2 regions of the Pseudorhizobium sp. NPDC055634 genome follow, and region 1 is predicted to be linked to the other one. Evidence: predicted binding sites of a transcription regulator. Region 1 holds the regulator's gene; the other holds the start of a gene.
The links. Region 1 encodes HrcA, which represses chaperone genes, less so after heat shock. Its sites were predicted from a motif close to GTTAGCACTCNCNNNNNGNGAGTGCTAAC; they were not measured.
Positions count from the first base shown of each region.

Region 2: the regulator HrcA is predicted to act here: its motif matches at 2,738-2,766, upstream of groES (co-chaperone GroES).

Region 1 covers NZ_JBSHHW010000002.1:74,925-81,491, reverse strand. Annotated here, with positions in the region: gene rph (ribonuclease PH) at 1-546, opposite strand, end outside; gene hrcA (heat-inducible transcriptional repressor HrcA) at 718-1,800, shown strand; gene grpE (nucleotide exchange factor GrpE) at 1,888-2,541, shown strand; gene ptsN (PTS IIA-like nitrogen regulatory protein PtsN) at 2,621-3,082, opposite strand; gene hpf (ribosome hibernation-promoting factor, HPF/YfiA family) at 3,148-3,723, opposite strand; gene ACWGPT_RS03390 (class I SAM-dependent methyltransferase) at 4,027-5,115, shown strand; gene ACWGPT_RS03385 (TrmH family RNA methyltransferase) at 5,112-5,972, shown strand; gene lspA (signal peptidase II) at 5,969-6,475, shown strand.
Region 2 covers NZ_JBSHHW010000011.1:33,309-39,875, reverse strand. Annotated here, with positions in the region: gene ileS (isoleucine--tRNA ligase) at 1-500, opposite strand, end outside; gene ACWGPT_RS17065 (bifunctional riboflavin kinase/FAD synthetase) at 732-1,715, opposite strand; gene ACWGPT_RS17060 (TIGR01459 family HAD-type hydrolase) at 1,726-2,574, opposite strand; gene groES (co-chaperone GroES) at 2,820-3,116, shown strand; gene groL (chaperonin GroEL) at 3,175-4,815, shown strand; gene ACWGPT_RS17045 (DoxX family protein) at 5,035-5,487, shown strand; gene ACWGPT_RS17040 (class I SAM-dependent DNA methyltransferase) at 5,551-6,153, opposite strand; gene hisG (ATP phosphoribosyltransferase) at 6,158-6,567, opposite strand, start outside.

The sequences.
Region 1 (6,567 bases):
GGAGTCTTCCAGATAGTCCAGGTCGATGACCGACTGCCCGGCGAAGATACCGCAGGAAATCGCCGCGACATGGTCCTTGAGAACCTTGTCGACCTTCGTCATCGAACGGGCTTCCATCCATTTCAGGCAGTCGTGCAGTGCGATCCAGCCGCCGGTGATGGCAGCCGTGCGGGTGCCGCCGTCCGCCTGGATGACATCGCAGTCGATGGTGATCTGCTTTTCCCCGAGCGCGGTCAGGTCGACCACGGCGCGCAGCGAGCGACCGATCAGGCGCTGGATTTCCTGCGTGCGGCCGCCTTGCTTGCCGGCGGCTGCCTCGCGCTTCATCCGGTCGCCGGTGGCGCGCGGCAGCATTCCGTATTCCGCCGTCACCCAGCCCTTGCCGCTGTTGCGCAGCCATGCCGGCGGCTTCTCTTCCAGGCTTGCCGTGCACAGGACGTGGGTGTCGCCGAAGCGGACGAGGCAGGACCCTTCCGCATGTTTCGAAAAGTTGCGCTCGAAGGAAACGGCGCGCATCTGGTCGGTTTTTCTGCCTGAAGGCCGCATGTCATGCTCCTGAGAATTGGTAAGGCGTTCTACGGGCCTCGCCCGTCATTTGCAAAGAAAAAGGCTCGGAGCGGCCTCGTGCATCCGCAACCGTGCAGAACTTTCCGTGTGGCGAAGACATCGGCGGATGACTATATTCGTCCAGTACGAAGCAGAGAGCTCAAAGAAAAAATGGGATTGATGGGACGAAGGGAAAGCCGCGCGGTACTCGACGACCGTTCGCGCGAGATCTTCAGGAGCATCGTTGAAAGCTACCTCGAAACGGGAGAGCCGGTCGGGTCTCGAAATCTCTCGCGCCTCCTGCCCATGTCGCTCTCGCCGGCATCCGTCCGCAATGTCATGAGTGACCTCGAGGAACTGGGCCTTATCTATGCGCCGCACGTCAGCGCAGGACGGTTGCCGACCCAGTCCGGCCTGCGCTTCTTCGTCGATGCCTTCATGCAGGTCGGCGATCTTTCCGAGGAAGAGCGGACCAGCATCGACCGCCAGATCCGTCTGGAGGATCGCGACCGGCCGCTGGAAAGCCTGATGAACGACGCGAGCCGGATGCTATCCGGTGTGTCGCGCGGTGCGGGCATCGTGGTGACGACCAAGAACGACCCGCTCCTCAAGCATGTGGAGTTCATCCGTCTGGAGCCGACCAAGGCGCTCGCCGTCCTGGTGGGAGAGCACAATCAGGTCGAGAACCGGATCATCGAACTGCCTGCGGGCGTGACGTCTTCGCAGCTGACCGAGGCGGCAAATTTTCTGAACGCCCATCTGGCGGGCCAGACGCTCTTCGAGCTTCGCTCCGAGCTGGAGAAGCTGAAGACGCAGGTCCAGACCGAACTCACCGCCCTGTCCCAGGAACTCGTTGAGCGTGGCCTGGCGGTGTGGTCGGGAACGCGCGAGGACGGCAAGCCGAACCAGCTTATCGTGCGCGGCCGGGCCAACCTCCTGGAAGGCATGACCGATCTTGACGACCTGGACAGGCTGCGCCTGCTCTTCGACGACCTGGAGAAGAAGGACAGTCTTATCGAGATCCTGAACCTTGCCGAGAGTGGCCCGGGCGTCAGGATCTTCATAGGCTCGGAGAACAAGCTGTTCTCGCTGTCGGGCTCCTCGCTCATCGTGGCGCCCTACAGGGATCAGGAGGAACGCATCGTCGGCGCCGTCGGCGTGATCGGCCCCACGCGTCTCAACTATTCCCGTGTCGTCCCCATGGTCGATTACACCGCCCAGCTTCTTGCAAGGCTCACCCGCCAGCCCCGATGACATCCCATTCTTGCATCAGTCTTGATTTTTGAGGTTCGAACCTCGATATCGGGCACGACTTTGTGAACGAATACACCGGAGAAGGTCATGACCGACGAAACGAAGAAAAACGGACCTGACGCGGGCCAGCATGAAACTGCCCTGGACAGCGCTGCGGAGGCCATGGCGCCCGGCCTGCAGGATGAGGCAACGGCTGCGGGAGATGCACAGGCTGCGGAGCCGGATCCCGTCGAGACCATCAAGGCTGAAAACGCCGAACTTCGCGACCGTTTCCTGCGCATGGCCGCGGAAATGGAAAACCTTCGCCGGCGCACCGAGCGCGACGTCAAGGACGCCAAGTCCTATTCCGTCGCCGGTTTCGCACGCGACATGCTCGCCGTGTCCGACAATCTTCGCCGGGCGATCGATGCCGTGCCGGCCGAAGTCCGGGCCGCGGCCGACCAGAGCCTCACCGCGCTGCTTGAAGGCGTCGAGATGACCGAGCGTTCGATGCTGTCCGCGCTGGAGCGTCACGGCGTGAAGAAGATGGACGCAGAGGGCCAGAAGTTCGACCCCAATTTCCATCAGGCGATGTTCGAGATCCCGAACGCCGACGTGCCGAACAACACCGTTCTCCAGGTCGTCCAGGCGGGCTACACGATCGGCGACCGCGTGCTGCGGCCGGCCATGGTAGGCGTTTCGAAGGGCGGCCCGAAGGTGGAAGCGGCTGCTGCCGGAGAGAGCGAAAAGACGGGCGGTTGACCCGGCCCTGAAAAAGAGAAAGCCGCCCGCTGCCATCGGCGCCGGGCGGCTTTTTTTGTTTTGCCTTCAGCCCTGGCGATCAGGCCGCGTTGGCCTGTTCCTCGTTCAGGAAAGCATAGATGGCCGATGCGGAATCGGTCTGACGCAGCTTGGCGACCAGTTCCTGATCGCGCAGCACGCGAGCAATCCGCGAAAGGGCCTTGAGGTGGTCTGCTCCCGCGCCTTCCGGAGCGAGCAGAAGGAATACGAGGTCGACGGGCTGATCGTCGAGAGCCTCGAAGTCCACCGGCGTTTCAAGACGCGCAAACACGCCGCTGATGGACGAAATGCTGCTGAGCTTGCCGTGCGGAATGGCCACGCCATGGCCGACACCAGTGGAGCCCAGTCTTTCCCGCTGCAGGATGACGTCGAAGATCTCCCGCTCCGCAACTCCGGTGAGCTTGGAGGCCTTCGCGGCCAACTCCTGCAACAGTTGCTTCTTGGAATTCACTTTGAGGGCGGGAATAATCGCATCTTGCTGCAGCAAATCTGCCAAAGCCATTCTCTTCTTCCTTTTTACCACCGCAAGGTGGAGGGAGCGCCGTTGCCGACGCTCTCCCAGAATCGTTAGCCTTTGATATTGGTGGAGTCGATCCAGCCGATATTGCCGTCATTGCGGCGATAGACGATGTTCAGGTCCTCCTTGCCGGGGCTCCTGAACAGCAGGATCGGTTCGTCGGTCATGTCCAGAGCCATGACGGCAGTGGCAACCGACATTGTACGCAACTGCTTCGAACTTTCCGCCACGATAGTCGGCGCGAAATCCTCGGGCAGTTCCTCATCTTCTTCCGGAATGGCATCCATGACGGTATAGGCGATTTCCGCCTGCCCGTTGCCATGGGAACCCCCATGATGGTCCTTCAGCTTGCGCTTGTAGCGGCGAAGGCGCTTTTCGATCCGCTCTGCGGCGGCATCGAAGCACAGCTGCGGATCGTTGGCCTGGCCTGCTGCATGCAGGACGATGCCGGTATCGAGATGTATCTTGCAATCGGCCGAGAAACGCGACCCGGATTTCTCCACGATCACCTGACCTGCGTAGCCCCCGTCGAAGTACTTGGCCACAGCCTCGCCGATCTGATCCTCGATCCGCTGGCGGAACGAGTCACCGATCTCCATCTGTTTACCAGATACACGCACGTTCATGGATTGGTTCCTTCTTATTGTGACTTGCGTGTTTCAGTCTACGCCAACCATCCACCTCATCCAAGCGCTTCACGCGGCGCCGGGACGCTTTTAGAAGGTATGACCGAAGTGGGTAAGGGTGCTTGCTTTTGTCCGTTGCAATTGCGGCGGGCTTCTACGCCTGTGGATTGCGAAAGTCAACGCATCCCTATTTGAGGGCCCCGAGAAGGGGCCTTCCGACAGGCTTTTGTAGTCTTTAAAGTCCTTTGCCAACAGGCGGGCCGATGCTATTTGCACCCGAAACGTCAACCGATCGGACATGCAGTGAAGAACAGGGAAAAACGTACGGAGCGGAGGCCCGGGAGGAGCGGTAGCCCGCAGTCAAGCCGTCCCCGTCCTGACAGGCCGGCCAAGCCACAGAGGCAGGAAGCGGCAATCGCCGGCGGCAAGGCGGCGACCGAGCCTGCCCCGCAGCGAGCCCTCATCGCGAGGCTCGGCGAACGGCCCCCGGAGCGGGTCCCGGTGATCCTGGAATCCTCCGGCGCGGGAGACTTTCACCTCATCGACAGCGGCAACGGCCTGAAGCTGGAACAGTACGGCCCCTATCGGATCGTCCGGCCCGAGGCGCAGGCTCTGTGGCAGCCGTCACTTTCCGCCGCGGAGTGGCAGAAGGCTGATGCCGTCTTCACCGGAGATACCGACGAGGACGGTATCGGGCGCTGGCGCTTTCCCAAGGAAGCGCTGGGTGAAACCTGGCCCCTGACGCTGCTCGGGGTCGATTTCCTCGGTCGCTTCACCTCGTTCCGCCATGTCGGCGTGTTCCCGGAACAGATCGTCCACTGGGAATGGATGAAGCGGCAGGTCGAGGCTGCGGATCGTCCGCTCAAGGTGCTGAACCTGTTCGGCTACACCGGAGTGGCTTCGCTCGTCGCAGCCGCTGCCGGTGCGGAGGTGACCCATGTGGATGCATCGAAGAAGGCGATCGGCTGGGCTCGCGAGAACCAAGCATTGTCGCGCCTTGATCGGGCCCCGATCCGCTGGATATGCGAAGACGCCATGAAGTTCATCCAGCGGGAGGAGCGCCGCGGCAACCGCTACGACATCATTCTTACCGATCCGCCGAAGTTCGGCCGTGGTCCAAACGGCGAGGTCTGGCATCTGTTCGAGCACCTGCCCGTGATGCTGGACGTGTGCCGTGAACTTCTGTCACCACGTGCTGTCGGGCTGGTACTGACTGCCTATTCCATCCGGGCGAGCTTCTACTCTATTCATGAACTGATGCGCGAAACGATGCGCGGCGCCGGCGGATTGGTGGAATCCGGCGAGCTGGTGATCCGCGAGACAGGCATCGACGGCAATGCTTCCGGCCGCGCCTTGTCCACGTCTCTCTTCAGCCGCTGGGTGCGCGAATGAACTACGACAATAACAAAGGCGGCTCCGGCCGCGTCGGCCAGGTCAAGGAGGTCACCAGCCTCTCCAACCCGATCGTCAAGGACATCAAGGCCCTCAGCAACAAGAAGGACCGCGAGCAGAGCGGAACCTTCATGGCGGAAGGGCTGAAGCTCGTCATCGATGCCCTGGAACTCGGCTGGACGATCCGCATACTCGTCTACGCCAAGGCGGCCAAGGGAAAGCCCCTCGTGGAACAGGTCGCCGCCCGGACGGTCGCCAAGGGCGGGCTGGTGCTCGAAGTGAGCGAGAAGGTTCTTTCCTCCATCACGCGGCGGGACAATCCGCAAATGGTTGTGGGGATTTTCGAGCAGCGCTGGGCGCCGCTCAATGATCTGCAGCCCGCGAAGGGGACGACCTATGTGGCGCTCGATCGCGTGCGCGATCCGGGCAATCTCGGCACGATCATCCGTACGGCGGACGCGGCCGGGGCCTCCGGGGTGATACTCGTCGGCGAATGTACAGACCCCTTCTCGCTTGAAACCGTTCGCGCCACGATGGGATCGGTCTTCGCAGTACCGCTCGCCAGGGCGACGACGGAGGAGTTCTTCGCCTGGCAGAAGCGCTCGGGGGCGCAGGTGGTCGCGACGCACCTGGCCGGCGCCGTCGATTACCGGACGGTTGATTACGACAAGAAACCGACGGTCCTGCTGATGGGCAACGAGCAGTCCGGCCTGCCCGAGGCGCTCGCCAAGGCGGCTGATCGACTGGTCCGCATTCCGCAGCAGGGCAGGGCCGACAGCCTCAATCTTGCGGTGGCGACCGCCGTCATGCTCTTCGAGGCCCGCCGACACCTCCTGAAACTCGAGGATGCGAAATGACTGCGGCGAACCCGTCCATGTTCTCCCGGCCGCTCGTGATTGCAGCGCTGATTGTCCTTGCCGTCCTGCTGGATCAGGCGATCAAGCTTGCGGTGGAGCACTATCTGCCGCTCGAGGAAGCCGTTCCCGTGCTTCCGATGCTGGCGCTCTACCGTACCTATAATCTTGGTGTGGCATTCTCCCTTCTCTCCGGAATGGAGCGGGAGTTCATCGTCGGCATGCGGATAATCATCGTCGCCTTCGTCTTCTGGCTGTGGCGCCGGACGCCCGCGGAGCGGTGGCTCGCCCAACTGGGCTTCACCCTCATTGTCGCGGGAGCCATCGGCAACCTGATAGACGGTTTCGTCTACGGGCACGTGATCGACTACATTCTCTTCTATACGAGCACCTGGTCCTTCGCCGTCTTCAACCTCGCCGACAGCTTCATTTCCGTCGGGGCCGCTCTCGTCATCCTGGACGAACTCGTCGGTGCAAGGGCGTCCCGCGCCCGCACGAAAGAGTAGAAATCTCTCGGCCCTGCGGCGGCGGCCCGGCCATATGCCCGCGCCGGGAGCAGGGCGAGGAGGCGGGCACGCGCCCTTGTCGAAGGAACTGC
Region 2 (6,567 bases), on a different contig from region 1:
TTCATCGTCGTATAGGGATTATCGAAGTCGCCCTCGATGCCGAGGCGCTTGAACTCCTCCGACTGCACCTTGATCCAGTGCGCGGCAAAGTCGCGGCATTCCTGACGGAATTCGTTGACCGGGACCTCGTCCTTGTTCTTGCCCTTCTCGCGGTACTTCTCCTCGATCTTCCATTCGATCGGAAGGCCGTGGCAATCCCAGCCGGGAACGTAGTTGGAATCGTAGCCGCGCATCTGGAAGGAGCGGGTGATGACGTCCTTGAGGATCTTGTTCAGCGCATGGCCGATATGGATGTTGCCGTTGGCATAGGGCGGGCCGTCATGCAGGACGAACTTCTCGCGGCCGGCGGCGGAGGCGCGCAGCTTCTTGTAGAGGTCCATCTTCTGCCAGCGGGCGACGAATTCCGGCTCCTTCTGCGGCAGGCCGGCGCGCATCGGGAAGTCCGTTTCCGGCAGGTAGAGTGTCTTGGAGTAGTCGAGCTTTTCGGCAGTGTCGGTCATGGCTCAGGCAATCGTTCTGGCGCCGCAGGGCGCTTCGGGATGAGGATGAGGTGGCTAAGGCGCGTAAACAGGCGCCCGGATACCCGGACCTTCCCGGCGCCTGATGCTCAGGCGGCGCAGAAGGCCGGGCCGATAATTCGTATGAAGGGGACCGGCCGGTACGTTCTCATGGCACGCGTCTTTACGGGTTTTCGCCGGTGAAGGAAAGAGCGCTGTTCGAATAGCGCCCGGCTACCGGAAGGCGATCTTCGCGTCGAGTTCGCCAAGCGGCGTCACGCCCGCGAGAAGCGCCCTCGCCTCTTCCTCGTCGCGCTTCATCTGCTGCACCAGCGGCTCCAGCCCGTCGAACTTCAGTTCGTCGCGCAGGTGGCCGAAGAAGGAGACGGAGCACGTCTCGCCGTAGAGATCGCCGGAGAAGTCGAAGAGATAGGTTTCCAGCAGCGGGGCGCCGTTCTCCGTCACCGTCGGACGGCGGCCGTAGCTCGCGACCCCGTCGTAGAGCGTGCCGTCCGCACGGCGGAAACGTACGGCGTATATGCCGGGCTTCAGCTCCGTCTCGGGTGGCAGCGCCATGTTGGCGGTCGGAAAGCCGAGCGTGCGGCCGAGCTTCTGGCCGCCGATTACCTCGCCCTCGACCGTGAAGCGGTAGCCGAGGAGGCCCGCTGCCGCGGAAACGTCGCCCTGCGCCAGCAGCGCCCGGATGCGGCTCGAGGAGATGACCTCGCCGTTCTCGTCGCGGAAGGCATCGACCAGGGTTACGTCGAAGCCATGACGCTTGCCGGACGCCATCAGGAAGGCGGGTCCGCCCTCGCGGCCCTTGCCGAAGTGGAAATCGAAACCGGTGACCACTGCGCTGGCCTGCAGCCAGTCGACGAGGACGGTCTGGACGAATTCCTCGGCCGAGCGCTGCGAGAACTCCTTGTCGAACGGATATTCGATGACGCTGCGGAATCCCATGGCCTCCAGGAGCCGCGCCTTGAGGGGTGCCGGCGTCAGGCGGCAGACGGGACTGTCGGGGCGGAACACGGTCCGCGGATGCGGTTCGAAGGTCAGGACCAGCGCCGGAACCTGACGCTCCCGCGAAAGCTCCAGCGCGCGCTCGAGGACGCTCCTGTGACCGCGATGAACCCCGTCGTAATTGCCGATCGCCACGACCCCGCCCTTCAGGGCGTCGGGCAGAGGTTCCTTCTTCTCGTTGCGATGGAACACGGTCATCGGCGTTTTCCTAGGCGAGCCGCGGCATCCACCATTTCGGGGCGGCCCCTTCGCTCTTCAGCCATGCATTCATGACCGCCTCGTCGATCTGGCCGTTCACGGTGTATTCGCCCACATGGATTCCGGCGCTGATATAGAGGAGATCGAGCCCCTGGTTGATGGCGCCGCGGACATCCGTCGGCATGCCGTCGCCGATCGCCAGGACGCGCTCCTTCACGAGCTTCCCGCGAGCCTTGGCTGCGAAGGCGAGCGCCTCTTCATAGATCGGAGTATGGGGCTTGCCGGCGATGCGGGTCTTGCCGCCGAGATCCTCGTAATAGGCAGCAACCGCTCCCGCGCAGGGAATGATGCGGTGGCCCCGCTCGACGACCAGGTCGGGATTGGCGCAGATGAAGGGAACATCGCGCTTCTGGAAGGCGACGAGCATGTCGTGATAATCTTCGGGGACTTCCTTCTCGTCGTCGAAGAAACCAGTGCAGACGATGGCGTCCGCATCGTCGGCGCCGACGACCTCGACGTCGAGCCCGTCGAACAGCGGCATGTCGCGTTCGGGCCCGAGCAGGAAGACCTTCCTCGGCCCCTCGGCAATCAGCTGCCGCGTCACGTCGCCCGAGGTGACCATGCCGTCATAGGAATTGTCCGGAACCCCGAGTAGCCGAAGCTGCGAAATGACGCCGGGCGAGGGTCGCGGCGAATTGGTGATGAGCACCACCGTCACCCCTGCGGCACGCGCGTCGGCGAGAGCCTTGCAGGCATCGGGGAAGGCATCGACGCCGTTGTGAACCACGCCCCAGACGTCCGACAGGACGACATCGTAATCGCCGGTGATCTCGCTGAGACTGCTTATGCGCTTGGCCATGTCTTTTCCCGAACCGATACTGAACCGGCGCTGACATCGCAAAGCCTGTGCCCGATGGCAAGGAATTTCGAGCCTCGCGAGGTGCCAGGGTTCGCAGGAATATGGGAGATTTCGTTCTGCGCCGTTCTTGACTCCGGTCAAAGCCAAGCTTATCTCGACGCCAGTTAGCACTCCCCCTTAGCGAGTGCTAACGACCGATATGGGTCCGCTGACCCATCCATGTCATTTGATCGAGGGATAAGACAATGGCAAGCACCAATTTCCGCCCCCTGCACGACCGCGTCGTCGTTCGTCGCGTCGAGTCTGAAGAGAAGACCAAGGGTGGCATCATCATCCCGGACACCGCCAAGGAAAAGCCCCAGGAAGGCGAAATCGTCGCCGTTGGTCCCGGCGCACGTGACGACGACGGCGACCTGATCGCTCTCGACGTGAAGGTCGGCGACCGCGTCCTGTTCGGCAAGTGGTCCGGCACGGAAATCAAGCTCGATGGCGAAGACCTTCTGATCATGAAGGAATCCGACATCATGGGTATCATCGGCTGATTTTTTCAGTCTTCGCATTCCGAAATAACGCTGACACCCCTTTTCAGGAGTTCTCAAAATGGCAGCTAAAGAAGTAAAGTTCGGCCGTACCGCGCGCGAAAAGATGCTGCGCGGCGTCGACATCCTCGCTGATGCCGTCAAGGTAACGCTCGGCCCGAAGGGTCGTAACGTCGTCATCGACAAGTCCTTCGGCGCACCGCGCATCACCAAGGACGGCGTTTCCGTCGCCAAGGAAATCGAACTCGAAGACAAGTTCGAGAACATGGGCGCCCAGATGGTCCGCGAAGTCGCTTCGAAGACCAACGACATCGCCGGTGACGGCACCACCACCGCTACCGTCCTCGCCCAGGCCATCGTTCGCGAAGGCAACAAGGCTGTTGCGGCCGGCATGAACCCGATGGACCTGAAGCGTGGCATCGACCTCGCCGTCAAGGCCGTCGTCGCCGATCTCCAGGCCAAGGCCAAGAAGATCAACACTTCGGAAGAAGTTGCACAGGTTGGCACGATTTCCGCCAACGGCGAGCGCCAGATCGGCCTCGACATCGCGGAAGCCATGCAGAAGGTCGGCAACGAGGGTGTCATCACCGTCGAGGAAGCCAAGACCGCCGAGACCGAACTCGAAGTCGTCGAAGGCATGCAGTTCGACCGCGGCTACCTGTCGCCCTACTTCGTGACCAACCCGGAAAAGATGGTCGCCGATCTCGACGACCCCTATATCCTGCTGCACGAAAAGAAGCTCTCCAACCTGCAGGCAATGCTGCCGGTCCTGGAAGCCGTCGTACAGTCCGGCAAGCCGCTCCTCATCATCGCTGAAGACGTCGAAGGCGAAGCCCTCGCGACCCTCGTCGTCAACAAGCTGCGTGGCGGCCTCAAGATCGCTGCCGTCAAGGCTCCGGGCTTCGGCGACCGCCGCAAGGCCATGCTGGAAGACATCGCCATCCTGACGGGCGGCACTGTCATCTCCGAAGATCTCGGCATCAAGCTCGAGAATGTTACCCTCGACATGCTTGGCCGTTCCAAGAAGGTCTCGATCTCCAAGGAAAACACCACGATCGTCGACGGTGCAGGCCAGAAGGCCGACATCGAAGGTCGCGTTGCCCAGATCAAGGCCCAGATCGAGGAAACCACCTCCGACTACGACCGCGAGAAGCTCCAGGAACGCCTGGCCAAGCTCGCTGGCGGCGTTGCCGTGATCCGCGTCGGCGGCTCGACGGAAGTCGAAGTGAAGGAAAAGAAGGACCGCATCGACGACGCGCTCAACGCGACCCGCGCTGCCGTCCAGGAAGGCATCGTACCGGGCGGCGGCGTCGCCCTGCTGCGTGCTTCCCACCAGCTGTCGGTCAAGGGCGAGAATGCCGACCAGGAAGCTGGCATCAACATCGTTCGTCGCGCCCTGCAGGCTCCGGCCCGCCAGATCGCCGAGAACGCTGGTGACGAAGCTTCGATCGTCGTCGGCAAGATCCTTGAAGGCAACACCGACAACTTCGGCTACAACGCCCAGACCGGCGAGTATGGCGACATGATCGCCATGGGTATCGTCGATCCGGTCAAGGTCGTCCGTACCGCCCTTCAGGACGCAGCCTCGGTTGCCGGCCTCCTCGTCACGACGGAAGCCATGATCGCCGAACTGCCGAAGAAGGACGCTCCGGCCGGCATGCCTGGCGGCATGGGCGGCATGGGCGGAATGGACATGATGTAAGACCTCAGGGTCCTACATCCGAGCCATCCGGTTCAATCGGAAGGGCGGTCGCGAGACCGCCCTTTTCTCGTTGACGGATCAGGCAGAGTGACCATTGTTCAATATTAGACGACAATCTGTCGTCAATTGTTCAGCTTTCGGAAAAACGCAAAACGCGTCACATTCCCCTCCAGAATTCGATGCCTCGAAATCAGATCAACGCTTCTTCTGGAGAGCTCCATGCCCAACACCGCCACCACCAATCTTCTGCGTCTCGCCGCCCGCATCCTGCTGTCGGCGATGTTCATCCTGTCCGGCTATCCGAAGCTTCTCGATCCTGCGGGCACGGCCGGCATGATCGCCGGAGCAGGCCTACCGGCCGCCACCGCGCTCGCCTATCTCGCCGGCATTTTCGAACTACTGCTGGGGCTCTTCGTCCTGGTCGGGTTCCAGACGCGCATCTCGGCGGTGCTTCTGGCCGCATTCGCGGCCTTCACCGGGCTGGTCTTCCATTCCGGCGCCATCAACGTGCCTGACTTCCCGGCAGCCGCAAACGGCCTGCTGACCATGTTCAACGGCCTGATGATGATGAAGAACCTGACGATCGCCGGTGGTTTCCTGGCGCTTGCCGCAGCCGGAGCCGGCGCCTATTCGGTCGATGGCCGCCGCGGGTCCGTGGCAGTCGCCGCCTAGCCTCGGCAGCATTCCTCCCAAAAAGGGCGCGGGACCCCGGGGTCCGGCGCCTTTTTTGTTATCTCAGGGCTTCCGGCGGGCCAGCCAGACGGTCGCTCCGCCGCATCCCGCATCCTGGTCCATCTGCGCAACGAGCTCGAAACGGTTCTCCTCAAGGAGAGCCAGGTATTCCTGCCTCGAAAGGCTTGCATGGTAGAGCGGCTCGCCGCCGAATTCGCCCATCGCCACGCCTTCGAAGTGACCGGTGGTGAACATCAGGGGCGCACCCGGGGCGCAGAGATAGGCAAAGACCGGAAACATCCGGCGCTGGTCGTCCGGGTTGAGGTGGAAGAAGCTGTGCCAGGCAAGGACGCCGTCGAAACTGCGTCCCGGGGACAGCCGGCGCATGTCGCGGACGATCCATTGGTGATCGGGAAACCGGTCTTTCGCCAGGCCGACCAAGGTCGGGGAGCTGTCGACGCCCGTCAGGCGCAGGCCCCGGGCGATCAGGTGGCCGGCGATCGGTTCTCCCGCGCCGCAGCCAAGGTCCAGGACGGTACCATGTGCAGGAAGGAGAGCGGTGAAGCGGTCCAGCCAGGGCCTCTCGAAGAGGTTCCTGCCGCGCAGTTCATCGAACGCCTGCGCGTGCCGTTCATAGAGGCCGATGATGTTATCGTCCCCGGCCATCGGGTCAGGCGCCCTCGCCCCGGATTGCCTGCATGATCCGGGCGATGCGCGGATCATGCTCGTGTTCGGCCTTGCGGGCCCGGACGAGGCAGGCCTCGCTCTTCAGGATCACCCCATCGCCCAGCACCTTGAGATGGTTCGCCCGCAGCGTCGAGCCGGTGGAGGTGATGTCGACGATGATATCCGCCTGGCCGGCGGCCGGCGCACCTTCGGTCGCCCCGAGGCTTTCGACGATGCGGTAGAGCTGGATGCCGTGCTGTCGCGAGAAAAACTGCTGTGTCAGCCGCCAGTATTTCGTCGCGATCGCGAGGCGCCGTCCGTGGCGGGTGCGGAAGTCGGCGGCGACGTCGCCCAGGTCTTCCATCGTCTCCACGTCCAGCCAGATCTCCGGCACCGCGACGACGACATCCGCCT